One region of the Ruegeria sp. CH6 genome, then DNA from elsewhere that is predicted to be linked to it. Evidence: riboswitches for the same ligand, from Rfam matches in the RefSeq annotation. Region 1 holds a riboswitch; each other region holds the start of a gene.
The links. Region 1 has a riboswitch for cobalamin ahead of ACR0CW_RS10800 ((2Fe-2S) ferredoxin domain-containing protein). Riboswitches for the same ligand answer to the same signal wherever they lie in the genome.
Positions count from the first base shown of each region.

Region 2: it holds a riboswitch for cobalamin, as region 1 does, so the genes downstream of both, ACR0CW_RS21370 (hypothetical protein) here and ACR0CW_RS10800 ((2Fe-2S) ferredoxin domain-containing protein) in region 1, are expected to answer to the same signal.
Region 3: it holds a riboswitch for cobalamin, as region 1 does, so the genes downstream of both, ACR0CW_RS04595 (DUF1636 family protein) here and ACR0CW_RS10800 ((2Fe-2S) ferredoxin domain-containing protein) in region 1, are expected to answer to the same signal.

Region 1 covers NZ_JBQFQS010000003.1:441,002-448,294, forward strand. Annotated here, with positions in the region: gene nrdF (class 1b ribonucleoside-diphosphate reductase subunit beta) at 1-852, opposite strand, end outside; gene nrdE (class 1b ribonucleoside-diphosphate reductase subunit alpha) at 864-2,987, opposite strand; gene nrdI (class Ib ribonucleoside-diphosphate reductase assembly flavoprotein NrdI) at 2,969-3,382, opposite strand; gene nrdH (glutaredoxin-like protein NrdH) at 3,398-3,619, opposite strand; cobalamin riboswitch at 3,702-3,893, opposite strand; cobalamin riboswitch at 4,019-4,224, shown strand; gene ACR0CW_RS10800 ((2Fe-2S) ferredoxin domain-containing protein) at 4,313-5,032, shown strand; gene ACR0CW_RS10805 (ABC transporter substrate-binding protein) at 5,019-5,951, shown strand; gene ACR0CW_RS10810 (FecCD family ABC transporter permease) at 5,952-6,959, shown strand; gene ACR0CW_RS10815 (ABC transporter ATP-binding protein) at 6,949-7,293, shown strand, end outside.
Region 2 covers NZ_JBQFQS010000019.1:5,544-12,836, forward strand. Annotated here, with positions in the region: gene ACR0CW_RS21340 (hypothetical protein) at 1-129, opposite strand, end outside; gene ACR0CW_RS21345 (SMI1/KNR4 family protein) at 296-1,003, shown strand; gene recR (recombination mediator RecR) at 1,012-1,605, opposite strand; gene ACR0CW_RS21355 (YbaB/EbfC family nucleoid-associated protein) at 1,670-2,023, opposite strand; gene ACR0CW_RS21360 (DNA polymerase III subunit gamma/tau) at 2,164-3,927, opposite strand; gene ACR0CW_RS21365 (protein-tyrosine phosphatase family protein) at 4,101-4,604, shown strand; gene ACR0CW_RS21370 (hypothetical protein) at 4,606-5,013, opposite strand; cobalamin riboswitch at 5,102-5,319, opposite strand; gene ACR0CW_RS21375 (TetR/AcrR family transcriptional regulator) at 5,368-5,928, opposite strand; gene ACR0CW_RS21380 (alpha/beta hydrolase family protein) at 6,013-6,870, shown strand; gene rsgA (ribosome small subunit-dependent GTPase A) at 6,902-7,293, opposite strand, start outside.
Region 3 covers NZ_JBQFQS010000002.1:62,041-69,333, forward strand. Annotated here, with positions in the region: gene cobG (precorrin-3B synthase) at 1-469, opposite strand, end outside; gene cobN (cobaltochelatase subunit CobN) at 466-3,759, opposite strand; gene cobW (cobalamin biosynthesis protein CobW) at 3,763-4,818, opposite strand; gene ACR0CW_RS04595 (DUF1636 family protein) at 4,815-5,204, opposite strand; cobalamin riboswitch at 5,275-5,484, opposite strand; gene ACR0CW_RS04600 (LysR substrate-binding domain-containing protein) at 5,557-6,441, opposite strand; gene ACR0CW_RS04605 (NAD(P)-dependent oxidoreductase) at 6,558-7,293, shown strand, end outside.

The DNA.
Region 1 (7,293 bases):
GTTCACTTCGGAGACTTCGGGCGGGAACAGGGCTTCGAAACCCAGGTTCTGCAACGCCTTGTTGGCATTGTAATGCAGGAACACTTTCACATCCTCGGTCAGGCCGATCTCGTCATACAGCTCTTCGGTGTACTGGTTTTCGATGCCGTAGAGTTCGAACATCAGACCAAAGCCATAGTCCTTCAGTTCCTGCTGTTCCGTCTCGGACAGCTTCTCATACCCGCGCTGGAACTTATACCCGATGTAATAACCATGAACCGCCTCATCCCGGATAATCAGCCGGATCAGGTCGGCGGTGTTGGTCAGCTTGGCGCGACTAGACCAATACATTGGAAGGTAGAAGCCGGAATAGAACAGGAAGCTTTCCAGAAACACCGACGCGATCTTGCGTTTCAAAGGATCGTTTCCGGGCGCGTAGGTGTTCAGGATTGCCTCGGCCTTGGCCCGCAGATGCGGGTTTTCTTCGGACCAGCGGAAGGCCTCGTCGATCTCCTTGGTCGAACACAATGTTGAGAAGATCGAGGAATAGCTGCGCGCATGCACCGCCTCCATGAAGGCGATGTTGGTCAGCACGGCCTCTTCGTGGGGCGTCACGGCATCTGGCATCAAGGCAGGGGCGCCGACCGTGTTCTGGATCGTGTCCAGCAGGGTCAGACCGGTGAAGACGCGGATGGTCAGCTGCTTTTCGTGGTCCGTCAGCGTCGCCCAGCTTTGGATATCGTTGGACAGCGGCACCTTTTCCGGCAGCCAGAAATTGACCGTCAGGCGGTTCCAGACTTCAAGGTCCTTGTCATCCTCCAGCCGGTTCCAATTGATGGCGCGGGGGATTTTGGTTTGGATCATATCTTTCATATCGTTTCCCCTTACAGCGAGCAGGATACGCAGCCCTGCACCTCGGTCCCTTCAAGGGCCTCCTGGCGCAGACGCACGTAGTAGATGGTTTTGATGCCCTTCTTCCACGCGTAGATCTGGGCGCGGTTGATATCGCGGGTCGTGGCCTCGGACGGGAAGAACAGCGTCAGCGACAGGCCCTGATCCACATGTTCGGTGGCCGCCGCGTAGGTGTCGATCAGCGCCTCTGGGCCGATCTCATAGGCATCGCGGTAGTATTCGAGGTTGTCGTTATCCATGAAAGCCGCTGGATAATAGACACGGCCGATCTTGCCCTCTTTGCGGATTTCGATCTTGGACACGATCGGGTGGATCGACGAGGTCGAGTTGTTGATATAGCTGATCGACCCGGTTGGCGGTACGGCCTGAAGGTTGCGGTTATACAGCCCGTGTTTCATCGCGTCCGCCTTCAGCGCCGCCCAATCGTCACGCGTGGGCAGAGTCATTCCATCGAACAGAGCCTTCACCCGATCACTTTCGGGCAGCCAGTCACGGGTTGTATATTTGTCAAAGAATGCGCCTGAGGCATAGCCAGAGTCTTCGAACCCTTTGAACGACGTCTTGCGTTCCTGCGCCAGTTCGCAGGAGGTGCGGATCGCGTGATAGGCCGTGGCCGCGAAGTACACCGATGTGAACTCAACACCTTCGGCCGAGCCATAGTGGATATGTTCCCGCGCCAGAAATCCGTGCAGGTTCATCTGGCCCAGACCGATCGCGTGGCTTTCATCGTTGCCCCGACGCACCGACGGCACCGAGTCGATTGCCGACATTTCGGACACCGCCGTCAGCGCGCGGATCGCAGCGCCAACAGTGCGTCCCAGATCGCCGCCATCCATTGTCTTGGCAATGTTCAGCGAGCCGAGGTTGCAGGAGATATCCGTGCCCAGATGCGAATAGCTGAGGTCATCGTTGAATTCGGATGCTTCATTGACCTGCAAAATCTCGGAACACAGGTTCGACATGTTGATCCTGCCCGCGATGGGGTTCATCCGGTTCACCGTGTCTTCGAACATCACGTATGGATAACCGGATTCGAACTGAATCTCGGCAATGGTCTGGAAGAATTCCCGCGCGTTGACTTTGGATTTACGGATTCGCTTGTCATCGACCATCTCGTGATACTTCTCGGTCACCGAGATTTCCGAGAGCGGCACGCCATAGACCTTTTCCACGTCATGGGGCGAGAACAGGTACATATCGGCGTTCTTCTTCGCCAGTTCGAAAGTGATGTCAGGGATCACCACGCCAAGGCTCAGCGTCTTGATGCGGATTTTCTCGTCCGCGTTTTCGCGCTTGGTGTCGAGGAACCGCATGATGTCCGGGTGGTGCGCGTTCAGATAGACTGCACCCGCGCCTTGCCGCGCACCCAGTTGGTTGGCGTAGGAGAAGCTGTCTTCCAGCAGTTTCATTACCGGGATCACGCCGGAGGACTGGTTCTCAATTCCTTTGATCGGTGCGCCGTGCTCGCGGATGTTGGTCAGCAGCAGCGCCACACCTCCGCCGCGCTTGGACAGTTGCAGGGCCGAGTTGATGCCGCGCCCGATGCTCTCCATGTTGTCTTCCAACCGCAGTAGGAAGCACGAGATCAACTCACCGCGTGAAGCTTTGCCTGCGTTCAGGAAGGTCGGCGTGGCAGGCTGGAACCGGCCATCGAGGATTTCCTCCATGAAGGACATCGCCAGCGCCTCATCCCCACGCGCCAGTGCCAGCGCGGTCATGACAACGCGATCCTCATAGCGCTCAAGATAGCGCTGTCCGTCGCGGGTTTTCAGCGTATACGAGGTATAATACTTGAACGCGCCCAGAAAGGTCGGGAAACGGAACTTCTTGGCATAAGCCGCATCCCAGATCTTGCGCATGAAGTTCTTGGAATACTGGTCCAGCACGGCCTCTTCATAGTAGCCTTCGGACACCAGGTATCCCAGCTTTTCATCCAACGAATGGAAGAACACGGTGTTCTGGTTCACGTTCTGAAGGAAGTATTGCCGAGCGGCCATGCGGTCAGCGTCAAAGCGGATCTTCCCCTCACCATCATAGAGGTTCAGCATCGCGTTCAGCGCGTGATAGTCCTGCTCGTTTATGCTGCTGTCGAGCATTGGTGTCTCCCTAGTTTTTCCAGCCCGGCGCGGACGCGGGCGATGTCGGTCTCTGTTCCGGCCAGCTCAAACGTGTAGAGCAGCGGTACGTTGCATTTCTGGGCGATAATGCGACCGGCCAAAGCGTAGGTCGCACCGAAATTGCGGTTGCCTGTGCCGATCACCCCAACGATCCCGGCGCGTCTGTCCGGTTCGTTCAGAAACCGGATCACCTGTTTCGGAACCGCCCCACGTCCTTCGCCATCGGCATAGGTGGGGCTGATCAGCACATAGGCGTGTCCGGGGTCAGGCAGCGGGTCCATTCCATTCGGAATGCGGAAAGAGGTCAGGCCCAGCCGCGAAACAAAGCGGTGGGTGTTTCCGGATTTCGATGAGAAGTAGACCAGCGCCGGGATCGGCGCTGCCATGGATCAGGCCAGTTGGGCGATCATGTCGGGGCGGAAGCCCGACCAGTGGTCACTGCCGGCCACAACGACTGGTGCCTGGCGATAACCCAGCTCGGTCACATGGGTCATGGCGCTGTCGTCCTGCGTCAGGTCCACGACATCATAATTGATGCCTTTTGCATCCAACGCTCGGGTGGTCGCGGTGCATTGTACGCAGGCGGGTTTGGAATATACGGTAATGCTCATTTATCCTCTGTCCTTTTAATCAAAGCCGAGGACGCCATGGGCAAACAGGCCCGTCAAACGCCCCCGAACCCTCCGTTCGTGGTTATCATTCGAGCTTGCGGCAGGTCTCCTGGCTCGCGGATCATCGTTCGGTCTGGCCTTCCCAAAAGCGTGCTTTCAGTGGCGTGTTCAGCCGAACTCTCCGCTCACAGTTGCGGGGGCAGCGCCGGTTTTTCACCGGTTTCCCTCTTAGCTTTCGACAGGAATCGAAAGAACCGAAGCAACACTATATTGGGTTTCACCAGGGCAAGTTGTCAATATATAGAGTGAAGTGTAGCGAACTTCTTTGTCCGCTCGTGCAGGTTCTGGCAAAATACCAGCGATCAGCCAGCACGTACTCTTGTCGAATCAACTTTGCTTGTGTTTTTTCGCCGTGATGGTTCCTTGAGGTGATTGCCGCAAGGATAAAAGGGAATTCGGTGCGGACGTTTGTCCAAATCCGAAACTGCCCCCGCAACTGTAAGCGGTGAGCAACCCGTCAGAGCCACTGGATCGCCCAAGATCCGGGAAGGGACGGCAAGCTTTGATCCGCAAGTCAGGAGACCTGCCATCATCAGGATGTAACCAACCGGGCGGAGGGCCCGAGGAGGATGAGATGATGGATATCTTCGGGCCAGTGCATTGTGCCGACCTGCCTCCTGTTTCGGGGCAGAGATGGACGCATTTATCTATTTGATTTCGGCAAATTACGTCAGCCAATCCCGGTTCCGCCACCTTGCAAACGCTCTGATTGAGGCCGCGCCTACAGAAGCCCGTGCTGTCAGGTTGGAGGCATCCGGTGATGGGCTTTGGCATGCTCTAGATGATCTCACGGAGCAGGGAGCCAAGCGCATCGAGTTGCGTCCAATTGGTTTGCCGTTTTCCCAGAGCCTCGAAAACTGGTTGCCAAATGCGGCAGCAAGCTGGTTGCACAGGCGGGCAAAAACCGCACCTGAGCTGTTCTTCGCCAAACCGCTGCAAATGGATTCAGACGTCATTCGGGCTGCCGCAAATGCAGATGTTCTGCTGAAACCGATTAGGCCGAAACCTTCCGGTGAGCTCGGCAAAGGGTGGGACAGCCCTCCTGCCTTTCGCCACCATCTATTCGTCTGTGCAGGCCCGCGATGTCACCTGAAAGACGCCCCCAATCTGGTGGATGCGCTTAAAAAAGAACTCGGCCATGCAGGTAAAAGCTCTGAATGTCTGGTGACCACAACCGGCTGCCTGTTTCCCTGCAATGCGGGGCCAGTGATCGTCCACTATCCACACGGCGATTGGTATCGCGTGGAGAACCTAGACGACATCCGGACCTTTGTTTCTCAGGCGCTTTGCGCTGGAACCACTCCTCGATCACTGCTTATTCATCAAATAGGAGATACACATGAACCTGCATAAATTCATCGTGCCGCTTGGATTTGTCGCGGCTACAGCCCAGGCCGATCCGGTCACCGTACAAAGCTGCGGGATCGATTACACCTTCGACAAGGCGCCAACGCGGGCGATTACCCTGAACCAGCAAGCGACCGAAGTGATGCTGGCGCTTGGGCTTGAAGGTTCGATGGTTGGTACCGCTTATCTGGACGATGAAATGCCAGCCCAGTGGAAAGCGGCGTTTGAGTCCGTCCCGGTCCTGGCCGAGAAATACCCGGCCGCAGAGGTGGTGCTGGCCAATGAGCCGGATTTTCTGTTCGCGGGTTTTGGGTCCGCATTTTCCGAAGACAACCTTGGATCAGCGCAGAAATGGCATGATCTGGCTATCGGTACCTACCTGGTTGACGCATCCTGCAAGGAAGCGCATCCGAAGGATGTACCTTTGACCATCGAGCCGATCCTGAACGACATCGAAAAGATCGGGCAGATTTTTGATGTTGAAGATCGCGCGGGCAAGCTGATCGCTGAGACCCGTGCGCGTATCGAGGCGGTTCAGACTGACCCGGAAGGGGCTGGCCGTACGGCGTTTATCTACGACAGTGGCGATGAGACACCTTACTCGATCGGTTGCTGCGGAGGGCCTGCTTTGGTCGCAAGAACCGCCGGGCTGAAAAGCATCAGTGACGATGTCGAAGGCACTTGGGTCGATCTGGCATGGGAACGCGTGGTCGAGGCTGACCCCGATGTGATCCTGTTGATCGAAGCGGGCTGGTCTTCGGCGGGCGAAAAGCGTGCCTACATGGAAAGCGATCCGGTTTTGTCCGAGTTGACTGCTGTTAAAGAGGGTCGCTTCGTCACTGTTCCGTTCTCTGAAACCCTTCTCGGGATGCGTTTTGCCGATGGTGTTGAGAACCTGAACGCCCAACTGGCGGAACTCGAGTAAATGCAATCCCGGTTCCTTGTCCTGTTTCCCACGGCGATGGTCGTAATGGTGCTTGTCGCCATTGCGGGCATTCTGTGGGGGACAGCCGACATAAGCTGGTCGGATCGTGTAGCCATTCTGATGCGCAATGAGGATGCCCCGCGGGGGCTGTCCCTGATTGTGTGGCAGTGGCGCATCCCGCGCGTATTGGCAGTCGGACTGATCGGGGCCGGGCTCGCCCTTGCCGGGGCGTTGATGCAAACAGCCCTGCGAAACCCGATGGCGGACCCATACCTGATGGGTCTGTCATCCGGTGCCTCTGCGGCAGCGGTCGCGGCGATCATCTGGTTGCCGTCCGAAGTGACCGAAACCGTCGGTGTCCCCCTGATCGCGTTTTCAGGTGCAGCGCTGGCGTTTCTGATGACGCTTGGACTGTCTCAGCAACGTGGGCGTCAGCTTGATCCGCTGATTGTTATTCTGGCGGGCGTCGCTGTCTCGTTGATGTTCCAGTCGGTGACGGCCTTTTTCCTCTATATTGGGGATCCACATGTTACCCGTAACGCCTTGGGTTGGCTCATGGGCACAGCGGCGGGCACAGAGTGGCGAGAGTTGCCCTTGCTCGCGCTGGCACTTGTGGTTATTGCTGGCATGTTCTTGATGCGCGCGAATGCTCTGGACGCGACCTTGTTGGGGGAGGAGCGGGCTCAGGCACTGGGAATTCGCACAGAGCGCCTGCGTGTCATGATATTCGTGGCAACGGTTGTGTTGACCGGGTTGGCGGTTTCCGTCGCCGGCATCGTCGGCTTTATCGGCCTGATTGTCCCGCATATGGCACGGCTGCTGGTAGGTGCGCGGCACAGGGTTCTTCTACCCCTGTCGATGGTGCTGGGGGCGATTGTTTTGATTGCGGTTGACCTTCTATGTAGAACCCTACTGGCGCCGGAGGAACTGCCGCTTGGTGTGCTCTTGGCCCTGTTTGCGGCACCGCCTTTCATCCTGATACTGAGAGGTTTGCGCCGTGCAGTCTGATCCCGCACTCGATATCCGCAACTTGTCGGTGGATGTCGGAGGCAAGCCATATGTTCAAGGTGTTTCTCTGGCCGTCCCCAGGGGCGAGGTGCATTGCTTGCTTGGTCCTAACGGGGCGGGTAAGACCACTGTTCTTCGTACGATCTACCGCGCTGAGCGCCCTGCAGCAGGTGAAATCGCTGCAGATGGTCGCGATATTGAAGACTATGCCTATAACGAGTGGGCGCGGAAATGCGGTGCGTTGGTGCAAAGCTCTGGTTTGCTGGCCGGGTTGACCCCATCGGATATCGTTGAAATTGGTCTGTCCGCTCTTGGCCTGGACGGAGTTGATCTG
Region 2 (7,293 bases), on a different contig from region 1:
GCACCCGTTCCCAAGCGCGGGATCCATCATGATGTTCCAGCCTTCGACAAATCCCTTGTCGATGAGTTCTTGTGAAAGAGCGGCGGTTGCGGTGAAAGCGGCGAATGTGAGGGCGAGAAGGCGGGTCATAACAGAATCAAGATATTTCCATGTTTTAGTGCAATCTGGCATGTGTGTTTGGTTCCACCAAGAGAATATTGAACTCGTGGTTTAGTCTTCTTTCGGAATAGGTATTTGATACGAAATTTGTATCGCTTAAAAGTTTGCAGCCTAAGTCGAAGTTTTGAGTTGAGCGATGAGCACCAATAACGTTTCGGAACAGGTCGGTCTGATCTCAAGATTGATGCGAGAAAGGTGGGATAAACTAGGATTTTTTGAGTCCGAGATGGGTGGTTTTGCTACCGGGCATACGCCGCAAATCGCTCCTGATGCTTACCTATGCCGTTGTTACTCGGGTTTGTCCAAAGAAGGACTCGTGCACGCGGAAGAGGAAAGTGGGAGATATGTCCCTGAACCGTACAAAGACTTTTTAACTGCTTTCAACGGCGCAAATGTCATGGGCATTTGCTTGTTGGGCACCACGGGTGCCGTGAACCAAAGAAATTCAGATGATCCGATTGGGCAACCTATTAGCATTAGATATCAAAACGAGCGTTACCTGAGGCCTGAGTACATTCCCAATGGACATTTCGGTATCGGATCCATGAATGGAGATTGGTATTCACAAGGACATCTTTACCTGACTAGTTCCGGAGAAGTTGAGCTTTTTCACCGTGACTACGATCTGATAGGCGCTCGCTGGCCTTCGCTTTCGAACTTTCTTAAGACTGAAGTCAATAGACAGATGACGCGGTATCGAGACGATGGAACGGAGATTGATCAAGTCCCTCGACTCCCGGGGGATACCAACGACTGGGAGCGTCTTGCCAAGCACGCGAAAGAGGGCATGAAAAACAACAATGGATTGCTGGACCGACTGCGGAGATACTTTTCGAGCCGATGATCAGTTACCTACAGCTCCTTCCGCGCCCTCAGCGCTGCCGTAATCGTCCCGTCATCCAGATAATCCAGCTCTCCGCCAATCGGTACACCCTGTGCCAGTGAAGTCAGGCGCACCTGACCCTCCAATTGGTCCGCGATGTAGTGGGCGGTGGTCTGGCCATCTACGGTGGCGTTCAGCGCCAGAATGACTTCGGAAATCCCCTCGGCCAGAACCCGGTCCTTGAGGCGGGGGATGCGCAGTTCGTCCGGGCCGACGCCGTCCAGTGCAGAAAGAGTTCCGCCCAGAACGTGATAGCGGCCTTTGAATACCCCGGCTCGCTCCATCGCCCAGAGGTCGGCGACGTCCTCGACCACACAGAGCTCTCCGGTCGCGCGGTCTTCGCTGTCGCAGATATCACAGATATCTGTGGTGCCCACATTGCCGCAATTCAGGCATTCACGCGCAGTGACGGCCACTTGCTGCATGGCGTCCGAGAGGGGGGTGAGCAGAAGGGCGCGCTTGCGGATCAGATGCAGGACTGCACGACGGGCCGAGCGTGGCCCAAGGCCTGGCAGTTTAGCCATCAGGTCGATCAGATTGTCGATGTCGCTGTTCGAGCTCATGGCTTGCGCTCCTGCAAAAGGGCCGGGCAGGGGTGCCCGGCCTTTGGGTCGTCAGGAGTGTCTATCAGAACGGCAGCTTGATGTCTGCGGGCAAACCCATGCTTTCGGTTAGCTTGCTCATTTCTTCCTGCGAACGTTCGGTCGCTTTGGATTGAGCGTCCTTGATCGCAGCCAGGATCAGATCCTCGACTACTTCCTTGTCGTCGCCGTTAAAGATGGACGGGTCGATGTCCAGACCTTTCAGCTCACCCTTGGCCGAAGCGGTCGCTTTCACCAGGCCGGCGCCGGATTCGCCAACAACCATGATGTTGTTTAGCTCTTCCTGCATTTCGGTCATCTTGGTCTGCAGATCCTGCGCGGATTTCATCATCTTGGCCATGTCGCCCAGACCGCCAAGGCCGCCGAGTCCTTTGAGCATCGGTAATCTCCTGTAAATCGGTTTGACGCTTAAATACGGATGCCGACTGAGCGACACAAGAGGCCAGCGCGCCTCCCACCCATTGTTAAGGCCTTTTGCAGGACAATGGCCCTGCTACTTGCGAATAGCAGGTCCGGGCTTCAGTCTTCCTCGAACGGGTCCCATTCGTCTTCGACTTCGGGCAACGCCTCGGTTTCGACCTGAGCTGCACGTTGTTCGGGGGTTTCGATCTTGGTGATCTTCGCCTTGGGAAACTGTGCAAGGACCGCCTGAACCAGGGGGTGCGCCTCTGCCTCTGTTTTCAGAGCCAGTTCTGCCGCATCCCTCAGTTCGGCGATTGTCGGCGCCTCTCCGTCGGATACAATGGAAACAGCCCAGCGATTACCGGTCCAGCGTTGCAGAGACGATCCTAGCCTGGCGGCAAGATCGGCAGGTGCTTGCGATGCTGGCGTGAATTCTATTCGGCCGGGTTGGTAGGATACCAGCCGAACCCCATTTTCCACCTCGACCAGCAATTTGACATCCCGGTTCGACCGGATCAGTTCGACCACATGCTCGAAGCTCGGATAGCGCGCCAGCGCTGCCTGAACATCCTGCGCCAACGCGGCTGAAGGCGCGCCGCCGTTGCCACGCGGTGGCGATGCATAGGCAGGTGTCGCGGGGGTGTGTGCTTGCGCAACCGGGGCACCATTGCTAGGCACCGGTACGCCACCACCCGGCCCACCAACTGGCGGTGGAGGAGCATCCTGCAGCCGTTTAATCAGTTCTTCGGGGCTTGGCAGGTCGGCAACATGGGTCAGACGGATGACAGCCATCTCCGCTGCCATCATCGCATTGGGCGCGGCGGCAACTTCCTCGAGCGCTTTCAACAGCATTTGCCACATGCGCGTCAGCACCCGCATCGGCAGGGCTTCGGCCATTTGCTGGCCACGTGCGCGTTCGTCTGGCGAAACGGTTGGGTCTTCGGCCGCGTCCGGTGTGATTTTAACGACGGAAACCCAATGAGTAATTTCGGCCAGATCCCTCAGTACCGCCAGCGGATCAGCCCCTTCGGCATATTGGGCACCAAGCTCAGTCAGTGCACTTGCCGCATCGCCGCGCAAGATCATGTCAATCAGATCAAGAACCCGTCCCCGATCCGCAAGGCCCAGCATTGCGCGAACCTGATCCGCACTGGTTTCGCCAGCGCCGTGCGAAATCGCCTGATCCAGCAGTGACGTCGCATCGCGCGCGGAACCTTCTGCAGCGCGGGTGATCAAAGCCAGCGCATCTTCGGCGATCTGAGCGTTCTCTGACCCGGCAATTTTTTTCAGCAGGCCAATCATGTCTTCTGGCTCGATACGCCTCAGATCGAAGCGCTGACACCGGGAAAGAACGGTGACCGGGACCTTGCGAATTTCGGTCGTCGCAAAGATGAACTTTACGTGCTCGGGTGGTTCCTCGAGCGTCTTGAGCAGCGCGTTGAATGCACTGGTCGAAAGCATGTGAACTTCGTCGATGATGTAAATCTTGTAGCGGGCACTGGCGGCGCGGTAGCGCACGCTGTCGATGATTTCCCGGATATCATTGACGCCGGTCCGACTTGCGGCGTCCATTTCCATCACGTCGACGTGGCGGCCTTCCATGATCGCAACGCAGTGTTCGCATTTCCCGCAAGGTTCAGTCGTTGGTCCGCCATTACCATCGGGGCCAATGCAGTTCATGCCCTTTGCAATGATCCGAGCGGTGGTCGTTTTGCCCGTTCCGCGAATGCCGGTCATGATAAAGGCCTGCGCGATCCGGTCGGCCTCGAACGCGTTTTTCAGCGTGCGCACCATGGCATCCTGGCCGACGAGATCAGCAAAGGTTTCTGGGCGGTATTTTCGGGCTAGGACCTGATAGGCGGGGCTGGGTGTGTCGGTCATGTCTGCTCTGGCGGATTCGTATCAAGGATGCAGCGTAGTTGTCCCCGCGGCTTACGTCCACAGCGCACAGGCACGAATTTCGTTTGGGAATACCAGCCGATGCGCATAAGCTGGCCGGACCGATTTCGAAAAACTGAGTTCTGTTGCATGCCATTTCTTAGGAGGAGTAATTTGTGTCTCAGCTGGTGATCTATGCTCTGCAGGTTGGAAATGGCACGCTCGCGCTGACGTCGATACCCGGCAAAGACGGCGACTATTCCGGCGATTTGGATCTGATAGCGAACTGGAAGCCAGGTCTTGTCATTTCGATGACAACTGAGGCCGAGATGGTGCAGCTCGGCGCAGGTGATTTCGGCAGCGATATTCAAAGCCGGGCTAGTCGATGGGCGCATTTGCCGGTGACCGATTTCGGTGCGCCGTCACCAGAAATCAATGAGCTGTGGACCGAGACCAGCGCAGCAGCTCGACATGCACTCTCGGGCGGAGGACGGGTACTGGTTCATTGTCGCGGTGGCTGCGGACGGTCGGGGATGATTGTGCTTCGTCTGATGATCGAATGCGGTGAAAGACCCGAAAACGCACTCCAGAGGTTACGCAAGGTGCGGCCATGTGCAGTTGAAACTGATGATCAGCTAAACTGGGCGACATCGGCAGCTCAGCCGCAGCTCGAGCACTGAATCATGCAGCCGCGTGCTGGCTGATATCGACATTTTGCCTTGGGACGAGCGCATTGGCCTCAAGTAGCGCATATGGTGGACTGGATAGAATGCTGGAAGGCAAAGCGGTATTTGCTGAGCCAAACATCATGTCTGCATATTCATCCAGCGCGTTGGTCTCGACGGACGTATCTGAACCGCAAAAAAACCTGATCTGATCAGGTCCCGCGCGAAAGCGGGCGGTGCAACCATCCGGGCAGTGGGTCAGCTCGCTGCTGCCTTCGATTTCGAATTCTCGCGTTGCTATTGGTCCAGCTGTTGTCATGGCCTGCGCCATAGCACGGGCCATCCTGGCCAGCGCGGGGCAGGTTTTGCCTGTCCGTTGGCAAACTGTAGCCGTAAATTCGTGTGTCTCGTTCTTCCAGATCATGTTGCGCCCTCCGCGCGTGAGACGGGGGCTTGGTACAGGCTGGACTACGCAATGCGGTCAGACCCTGCCCGGACACCCCGCCCGAGTTTCGGTTTCAGTTCCGATGGCAGGTCTCCTGACTTGCGGGTCATCGCTTCGCCGACCTTCCCAGCCAATTGGCCAGTGGCATTTCGGCATTGCTCTCCGCCTACAGTTGCGGGGGCAGTCGCGGCATAGGTCCATTCCAACGTTTCGGGCAGGACCGCACCGTGTTCCCTTTTCATCCCGTACCAGTCCGATACGAGAACCATCGCCTAACCGCTAATGCTTGTGGTCGGCTTGAGTCAAGCTGCATTCCGCCGCGTTCAGTACGCTTCAGAGAACGTTGGCGGGCAGAAACCTCGGCAGGTTGCGCAATACATCCGAATTTCGACGCGCGCGGGCCAGTTGCCATCCGCCCTGAAGCATAATGAACAGTGTATCGGCGGTTTCCTGAGGATGATCGACGCCAAAGCGTTCGGCATGCCCGCGGACCTGCGCAATCCAGCTTTCGTACAGGCGGTATGCGTGATCCCTGAAAAGTTGGTTCTCCGGCCCCTCGAACAGGGTGGCGGATATAGGGCAGGTCTCCCAGCGACCGGATTTGTCAAAGAGCTTTGCGATCTTGTGGCACAGGGTTTCAATACCATCGCGAAAGTCGCGTGCGTCTTTGAAAGAGACCGCAATCAGTTCCAGCATTCCGTCTGACGCCCAGCTTGCCGCAGCAAGGGCCAGATCGGACTTTCCCTTTGGAAAATGATGGTAAAGCGAGCCTTTGGGGGCCTGCGCCTCTGCCAGCAATTCGGACAACCCAACGCCGTTGTACCCCGAGCGCTGGAACAGCTCGGCGGCGGTCTGGATCAGGCGATCTCGGGTTGGTAGCGGACGTTTGGTCATCTTTCATCGATATTGACAGCACTAGACCAAATGGTCCAGATGGAATCATTAGACTGATTGGTCCAGACTTGGTTGGAGGATGCAATGTTGGACAGCCAGCAGAATGCGCTCATCGAGGATTTTCAGTTTCCGGCTGGTTCAGCGACGCTGTCTGCCCGTCTGTTCCTGCCTGCGACCGAGCCTGATACAGTTGTGGTTCTGAACAGCGCCACCGGCGTGCCACGCGATTACTACAGGCATTTTGCACAGTGGCTGGCTGCCGAGCAGGGTATTGCCTGCCTTACATACGACTACCGCGATTTTGGCCATTCCCTTTCGGGGCGCTTGCAGGACAGCGACGTGACCATGGCCGATTGGGCTCTTGTCGATATGCCAGCGGCCCGTGCTGAGATGCGCAGAAGATTTCCGGATGCCAAGCTCTGGGTGATTGGTCATTCGGTTGGCGGGATGTTGGGTCCGGTCCAGCCGGAAATCGAACAGATTGACCGGATGATTTGTGTCTGCTCGGGACTGGTGACCGTATCCGATCATCCCTGGCCATATCGTGCATTGGCTATGTTGTTCTGGTATGGTCACGCTCCCCTGATCGTGCGCCTGAAGGGATATCTGCCGGGTAAGTTGGTTGGGTTTGGAGCTGACCTGCCACCAAAAGTGTACTGGCAGTGGCGAAAGTGGTGTACCGCGCCTCAAAGCTATTTGCCCGAGACCGGAGTTACACTGCCTGAAGCGGATTGGTCGCGTTCGGATGCGCCCGTCGACGTTCTTACATTTGAGGATGATGAGATGGTGCCGCCGGATGCAGTTTGGCGACTTGCAGATGCCTACGGGCCTGCTGCCAGACGTCACCTGTTGAAGCCCGGCGATTTTGGCCTCAAGGGTGTGGGGCACATCGGGGCGTTTGCCCGTCGCAACTCTGCGGTTTGGCCCCGGTTGATCGCGTGAAATAGGGCACCGCATGGCGGTGCCCTTTCCTTCAGAACCGTTTGCGTGATTTCTTATCCTGCATCACGGATCGCACCATTTTCCCAAAGGCTTTGTCACGTGCGCGCGACTGCGCGATTGTTTCAGAGTTACGCCGATCCTCGCGTCGCAGCTTCCTCCATCGCTCTAGACGCGCCGGGTCGAGCTCGCCGGCGCTGATGGCTTCCTGGATCGCGCAACCTGGTTCGGTTTCGTGGCTGCAATCCGCAAAGCGACAGGTTTCGGCAAGTTCGACGATATCCGAGAATACTTCATCGACCCCTTCTTGAGCATCCAGCAGACGCAGGGCGCGCATACCGGGGGTGTCGATCAGCCAACCGCCGTTACGCATCTGGTGCAGCTCGCGCGAGGTCGTCGTGTGTCGTCCACGGGCATCATCTTCAC
Region 3 (7,293 bases), on a different contig from region 1:
GCTCCAGTCGAATATCAGCCGAATCTCCGGCCAGCTGTCGCTTGGACCCTGTATCGATGGCAAAGCCGAACTTTGCGGGCAGGGCGGAGAGTTCTCCCAGCCTTTCGATCAATTCGTGTGCCAATCGAGTGGTCAGATCTTCGGCTTGATAGAGCGGCGAGACCAGAATGTTGCGCCGCACTTCAATTCCCGGCTCAGCATCCAGCAGGTCCAGCGCTGCCAGCTCGGCCAACAGTGATCGATGATCCGCCTCAGCGACGCCCCGAAGTTGCAGGTTGGCGCGGTTAGTCAGGTCGATGGTGCCGTTGCCGAACCGCTCTGACAATTCACAAAGCCCCAGCGTCTGGGCTGCACTAAGCCGCGCCAGCCGGGGACGCACCCGCACCACCAGCCCGTCACCTGACATCATCGGTCGGTGTGCGCCGGGGCACCAACCCTGGACTACAGGTTTTGAGGAGCGGGCGCTCATCCCAGCCCCTCCAGATCAGCGCGGATTGAGTTCCGCCGTGTATTCCAAAGCCCGGCCTCCAACAACGCACGGAACCGATCCTGCATGGCTTGATGCGCCTGAGGGTTGGCCTCTTTCAGAAAGGCATCAACCTCTGCGTCGCCAAGAGTGGCGTCGTGGTACAGGTCGAACAGATGCGGCGCGACCGTGCCCGACAGATGCGCGAACGAGGCCATGTGATCCAGAGTGGCCGCAATCTCGGCAGCACCCCGGAAGCCGTGCCTTTGCATGCCTCCGATCCAGCCCGGGTTGGCCGCACGGGCATGGACCACACGGCTGATTTCCTCGGGCAGAGTACGCGCACGTGGATTTTCGGGGTTGGTATTGTCCAGATGATACAGCTGCGCGGTGCCGCCGGTGATCTTCTTGGCAGCCGCAAACCCGGCCTCATGGGTGGCATAGTCATTGGCCAACAGAAGATCGGTTTCAGTCAGGTCCTGCAGGTGGACGAAACTGTCAGCGTTGGCGACCCGCTGGGTAATTCCGTCCTTGTCCTGTGCGATATGCTCGCCTTCCAGCGCGAAGGAACTGGCATCCAGCCAGGCCTGCCCGGCCTGTTCGCGCGCCTCGTCGGTGTAGGTTTCGGATAGATGAGTCATGTTCAGGCCATAGCTGCCAGGAGCCGGGCCATAGACGCGCGCCGCTGGAACCTGCCCCGCATAGGGGTTCCAGTCGGGCGCTTCGTCACGTTCGCACAAAGCGCGAACCGCCTGACCGTAAAGTGCCGAGAGGGTTGGAAACACGTCCCGGAACAGGCCCGAAACACGCAGAGTGACATCCAAACGCGGGCGGCTGAGGTCGGTAATCGGCAGCACCTCGATGCCGGAAACCCGCTCGGATCCCTTGTCCCAAACCGGTTTCACGCCCAGCAGGTGCAGGGCCATGGCGAATTCCTCGCCAGCAGTCCGCATGGTGGCAGAACCCCACAGGTCGACGATCAACCCCTTGGGATAATCGCCTTCTTCCTGCAGATGCCGGCGCACCAGTTCCTCGGCCAGTTTCACGCCTTGGGTGTATGCGGCACGGGTCGGAACCGAACGCGGGTCAGTTGTGTATAGGTTCCGCCCAGTGGGCAGCACATCCGAGCGTCCGCGATAGGGTGAGCCCGACGGTCCGGCCTCGATTCGTTTCCCGGCCAGTGCGTCGATCAGGGCGCTGCGTTCGGCATGGGCCGAAGGCGCAGGGTCGAAATTGCCCGTCACCTCAGGCACCCGGCCAAAGATGTGCAAACCGTCGCCAAACTGGCTTTCCTTGATGTCGCAGACAAATCGGTCGATGCGGGTGATTGCCTCGGCGGTGCAGGTGGCCTGATCCAGACCAAGGTCGCGTTCGAGCCCGATGGCCTGAGCCTCGTCGCGGATATCTTCCTGCAAGCGGTCTCGGCGTTTAGGGTCAAGCCCGTCTGCGTTCGAGAACTCATCCAGCAGCGATTCAAGCCGAACCATCCGATCCGGCGTGCCGCTTTCCTTCATTGGGGGCGGGATATGGCCCAGCGTGACCGCCCCGATGCGGCGCTTGGCCTGCGCGGCCTCGCCGGGGTCATTGACGATGAAGGGATAGATCACCGGAAGATCGCGGATCAGAACTTCTGGCCAGCACTCGTCGGAAAGGGCGACCGACTTGCCTGGCAGCCATTCCAGCGTGCCGTGTGCGCCGATATGGATCAGCGCATCGGCACCAAGGCTTTTGCGTAGCCACAGATAGAACGCGACGTAGCTGTGGCGCGGGGTGCGCGACAGGTCATGGTAGTCGTCATCGCGCAATTCAGGCGTGCCGCGTTCAGGCTGAAGCGCGACCAGCGCTTTGCCCCGGCGCACGGCAGTGAAGTGAAACGCGCCATCGGTGAATACCGGGTCATCTTCAGGGTTGCCCCAGACGGTTTTCAGATCTGAACGTAATCGCTCTGGCAATTGGGCAAGCGCGGTTCGGTAATCCTGCAGCGGCCACGATATGCGGGCGTCCAGCAGAGTTTCGGCAATCGGCTCTGCGGGTGCAGTGTCATAGCCTTCACCCTGCAAATCGGACAACATCGCCTCGGCCGAGGCCAGTGCATCAAGGCCCACCGCATGGGCCATCTGCCAGTCCTTACCGGGATATGTGGACAGCACCAGAGCAGGCACCTGATCTGCTTTGGGACGGTCGTTCAGATTTAGCCAACCGGTCACACGGTCGATGATTGCTTCGATCCGTTCAGGTTCAGCCCGGTGGGCAAAGCGAGAATACTCAAGGTGCGGGTCGCGTTTGCCGGGCTCTTTGAAAGAAGCGATACCTGCCGAGATGCGCCCATCCACTTCGGGCAAAACCACATGCATGGCGAGGTCGGCGGGCGAAAGGCCGCGTTCCGCCTCAGCCCATGCTTTGCGGCGCGAGGTCGCCAGAGCAACCTGAAACACTGGCACATTAGCAGCGTCCAAGGGGGATGTCCCCGACGTGCCTTTGCCCGAGAACGAGGTAGCATTGATGATTGCGGATGGGTTCAGGGCAACAACCTGTTCGCGCAGCCAATCGGCGGCTGCGGGCGCTTTCAAAGATGGCGCGAACAGCCCAATCGCGTCCAGACCACGGTCTCGTAGGCTGCGGATCAAAGCTGCGACCGGCGCGGTGTCCGCCGAGGTCAGATAGGCCCGATAGAAGCTCACTAGGATGCGTTTCGCGTCGCCCGAGAAGGCCTTGTCTACCGGGATAACGCCACGATCGGGGCACCAAGCTCCGGATTCTGGCAGGGTTTTTGCACCCATCACCGGCCCGGCATAAAGCCCCGCGGCCAGAGCCATCTGAGCCAAGGCAGCTTGCGCGGCCACTTCTCCACCGGTGTCACAGAGATGCGCGAGCCGTCTCAGGGTTGAGACGGGCAGGGTGGAATAGTCATCCAGCCGCGTATCCTCGCGCCCGTCGGCAGGCAGAACCGCCAGCGCGATACCTTTGGTCTGTGCCAAAGCCAAAACCTGCTGCAGACCGTAGGACCAGTAGGGCACACCACCGATCAGGCGGATCAGAATACCCTTGGCCCCCTCAAGTGTCTGTTCGACATAGGTGTCGACGGACAGAGGGTGCTTCAACGCCGTCAGATTGGCCAGCCGCATCGACGGCATACGCCCTTCGGCCCCGCCACCGCGATGCCAGCCCGCCGCAAAAGCGCCAAGGTCGCTGTCCGAAAAGGACAGCACCACCAGATCCGCTGGGCTCTGGCCCAGATCGGTTGGGGTTTCAGTTTCTTCTAACCCGTGGCTTTCGCGGAAGACGACATGCATGGCTTACTCGGCAGCCTCAGCTACACCTACGAGGATATCACGGATCGCAGCCTCTTTGATGTCGTCATGCTCGGCGATCACCACCAAACGCGAGCGGCGTTCCTCGCCGGGTTCCCATGGGCGGTCGTATTGGTGACGGACGCGGGCACCAACAGCCTGAACCAGCAGACGCATCGGTTTGCCCTGAACGGCGGCATAGCCTTTGACGCGCAGGATGTTCAGCTCAGTCGCCAGGCGTTCGATTTTGGCAACCAGATCGGTTGGGTCGGTCTGTTCCGGCAACTCGACGATGATGCTTTCGAAATCGTCATGCTCGTGATCGTGGTGTCCGTCGTGATGGCTTGGGCGGGCGTCCATGTCATCCTCGGCAGCGGCTTCGAGGCCCAGAACAACGCGCACGTCTACGGCGCCTTCGGCGACTTCTACCACAGGCAGCGGGCGAGGGGCCTCGGCTGCGATGATCTCTTTGGCCTTGGCAACACCCTCGGGACCGGCCAGATCGGGCTTGGTCAGCAGGATGATATCGGCGCAGGAGATCTGGTCTTCGAACACCTCGGACAGAGGCGTTTCGTGGTCGATCGAGTCATCGGCCAGGCGCTGGGCGTCCACGGCTTCGACATTCGGAGCGAAGCGCCCGGCGGCGACGGCCTCGGCATCGGCCAGAGCGATCACGCCGTCAACGGTGATCTTGGAACGGATATCCGGCCAGTCGAATGCCTTCAGCAGCGGCTTGGGCAGCGCGAGTCCGGAGGTTTCAATCAGGATGTGATCGGGGCGCGGTTCCAGCGCCATCAGCGCTTCGATAGTTGGGATGAAATCATCGGCCACGGTGCAGCAGATGCAGCCATTTGCCAGTTCCATGATGTTTTCCGCCGGGCAATCGGGAATTGCGCAGGATTTCAGGATGTCGCCATCGACGCCAACGTCACCGAATTCATTGACAACAACGGCCAGACGTTTGCCCTGCGGGTTCTGCATCAGGTGCTTGACCAGTGTGGTTTTGCCCGAGCCCAGAAAGCCAGTGATTACAGTAACGGGAAGTTTTTCGAGGTTGCTCATTTCAGGGCTCCAATCGGGGGAATGCGGGCCGCACAGTTTTTGCGGAAATGTTCAGGGCGCTCACGCCATTTCACAAGGCCGTCTTCGGTGGCGAGATATTTGGTGACGCCTTCGACGATGGTCTCGACGTGGTCGGTTTCGTTGAGGTTCTCATACACAAAGGTCCAGCGGGATGGTCCGCCACGCAGTACGATCGAACACCCCTGATCGCAGTTCGAAAGGCATTCAACGGCCTTAAGATCAATGCCATCTGGCAGCTCGGCCTCGGTCAGCGCTTTATGCAATAATGTGCCGGGGCGCTGGTCATCTTCCTCGACAGGAAGGCCACGCCGGCAGGTGGTGCAGACCAGCAGTTCAACTGGTATCGTCTCGGTCACGTCTCTCATCCCCCCTTCACGGTTTTCGGGGGACGGGGTATGCGCGGGCCTTGGCCCGACACCGGAACACCCCGTCCGGTCTGGTCTTCGGGCGTTGGCAGGTCTCCCGGCTTGCGGATGTCAGAGGTATCCTCTGGCAGGTGTCCTGCCTTCCCGGCCTGCAGGCCAGTGGCTTTGGGCACCTTCTCCGGTCACGGTCGCGGGGGCGGCTGCATTTGACGGCATTCCATACCGCTGATGCATTCCCTTTTCATCTGCTTGCACAGACACCAACGAAAGGGACATGCGGCAAGCAAAGGGGCGTTGTCAAGCGAATGGAGGCGCTCTCAGATCACCGGGATGGAAAAGCGACTTGCAGTGGTCAGTCAGCGGCATCCGCTTTGATCCGTTCTTGCAACCAGGTCTCAAAGAGGCGGGCAGAGGCCGTCGGGCGGGGCGCGCCATCTGAGCGGATCAGGTAATGGGACTGAGCAAAGGGAATCGGTGGTCCGGCGATCTGCAAGGGCGCACCCTGCGCAATCGCATTCCGGGCAAAGCGTTCAAGGATTGTGGCGTAGCCTGCCCCCGCCATCACAAGTTGCAACGCGGTGACCGTTGTATCCGCCGAATATTGAGACTGAAGTTCAGGCTGGTGAATGCCATGCGCTTCAAAGTATCGCGCCCAGTTGTCTTCATATCCAAGGATATGGATCAGAGGACTTTCACGGAACTCTGTCTTGCTAGGCGCTGCAGTGCCGGATCTGCAAACCGGAACAAGGAATTCATCCGAAAGTTTCTCTGACCTGAGCCCCGGCCAGTCGCCATAGCCCAGCCGAATATCGATATCCACATCGCTGGAACCCATGGTGTCATTCCAGATGTGAGTCACCAATCGCACAGGGATGTCGGGATGTTGGCTGGTGAATTCAGGTAGTTCGGCAGCCAGCCAATAAGTCATGGTTGAAATTGCCGCACGAACGGTCAGCGTCTGCTGAGAAGCTGGGCCAAACAAACTGTTGGTCGAAAGGGTTATGTTAGACAGAGCGCGCCGAACGGTCAAAGCATAGGACTGGCCAAGCTCGGTCAATTCCAGTCGTCTTGCCTGTCGAGTGAAAAGAGGTTGGCCCAACTCGGCTTCCAATGAACGGATATGCAGGGATACTGCGGTTTGTGTCAGACCCAGCTCTTGCGCGGTAGCAGTGAAATTCAGATGGCGAGCGGCAGCTTCGAAACTACGCAGCCAGGAAGGGTTTGGTAGACGATCCATTTATCACCAAAAATTTTTGCCCATAAGCTCGATTATTATTCGTTTCATTTGCGGGTTATCAAGGTGAATACTCCGCGTGAAAACGGTTCGGGCATAGCCCATAGGGAGGATTCGCAATGAAGGTTGGATTTATCGGTCTTGGGAATGTGGGAGGTAAGCTCTCGGGTTCGTTGCTGCGCAACGGAGTTGATTTGACAGTTCATGATCTGAACACGGATCTGGTTGCTGAATTTGTTGCGCAGGGTGCCAAGGCTGCTGAAGGTCCGGCGCAACTGATGCGGGATTGTGATGCGGTTATCACCTGCTTGCCATCCCCTGCGGCATCGGATGCCGTGATGCAGGAAATGCTGCCAGAGGTTGGTCCGGGCAAGATCTGGATGGAGATGTCCACCACTGATGAGGCCGAGGTGAAACGGTTGGGTGCCATGGTGATCGAACGCGGTGGCGCCGCAGTAGATTGCCCTGTTTCCGGGGGATGCCATCGCGCTGCTACTGGCAATATTTCGATTTTTGCCGGATGTGATCGCGCAACATTTGAACGGATTTTGCCCTTTCTGACGACCATGGGGCGCCGCATTCTGCATACCGGTGAGCTGGGATCTGCTTCGGTTCTGAAAGTGCTGACCAACTATCTGGCTACCGCCAACCTGATCACCTGTGCCGAAGCCCTGGTCACTGCCAAGGCTGCAGGGATGGATCTGAATACGACCTATGAAGCGATCAAGATCTCATCGGGTACCTCATTTGTGCATGAAACCGAAAGTCAGGTCATCCTGAATGGATCTCGCGATATCTCGTTTACAATGGATCTTGTGAAAAAGGATATCGGGCTGTTTCAGGAGGTCGCAGATC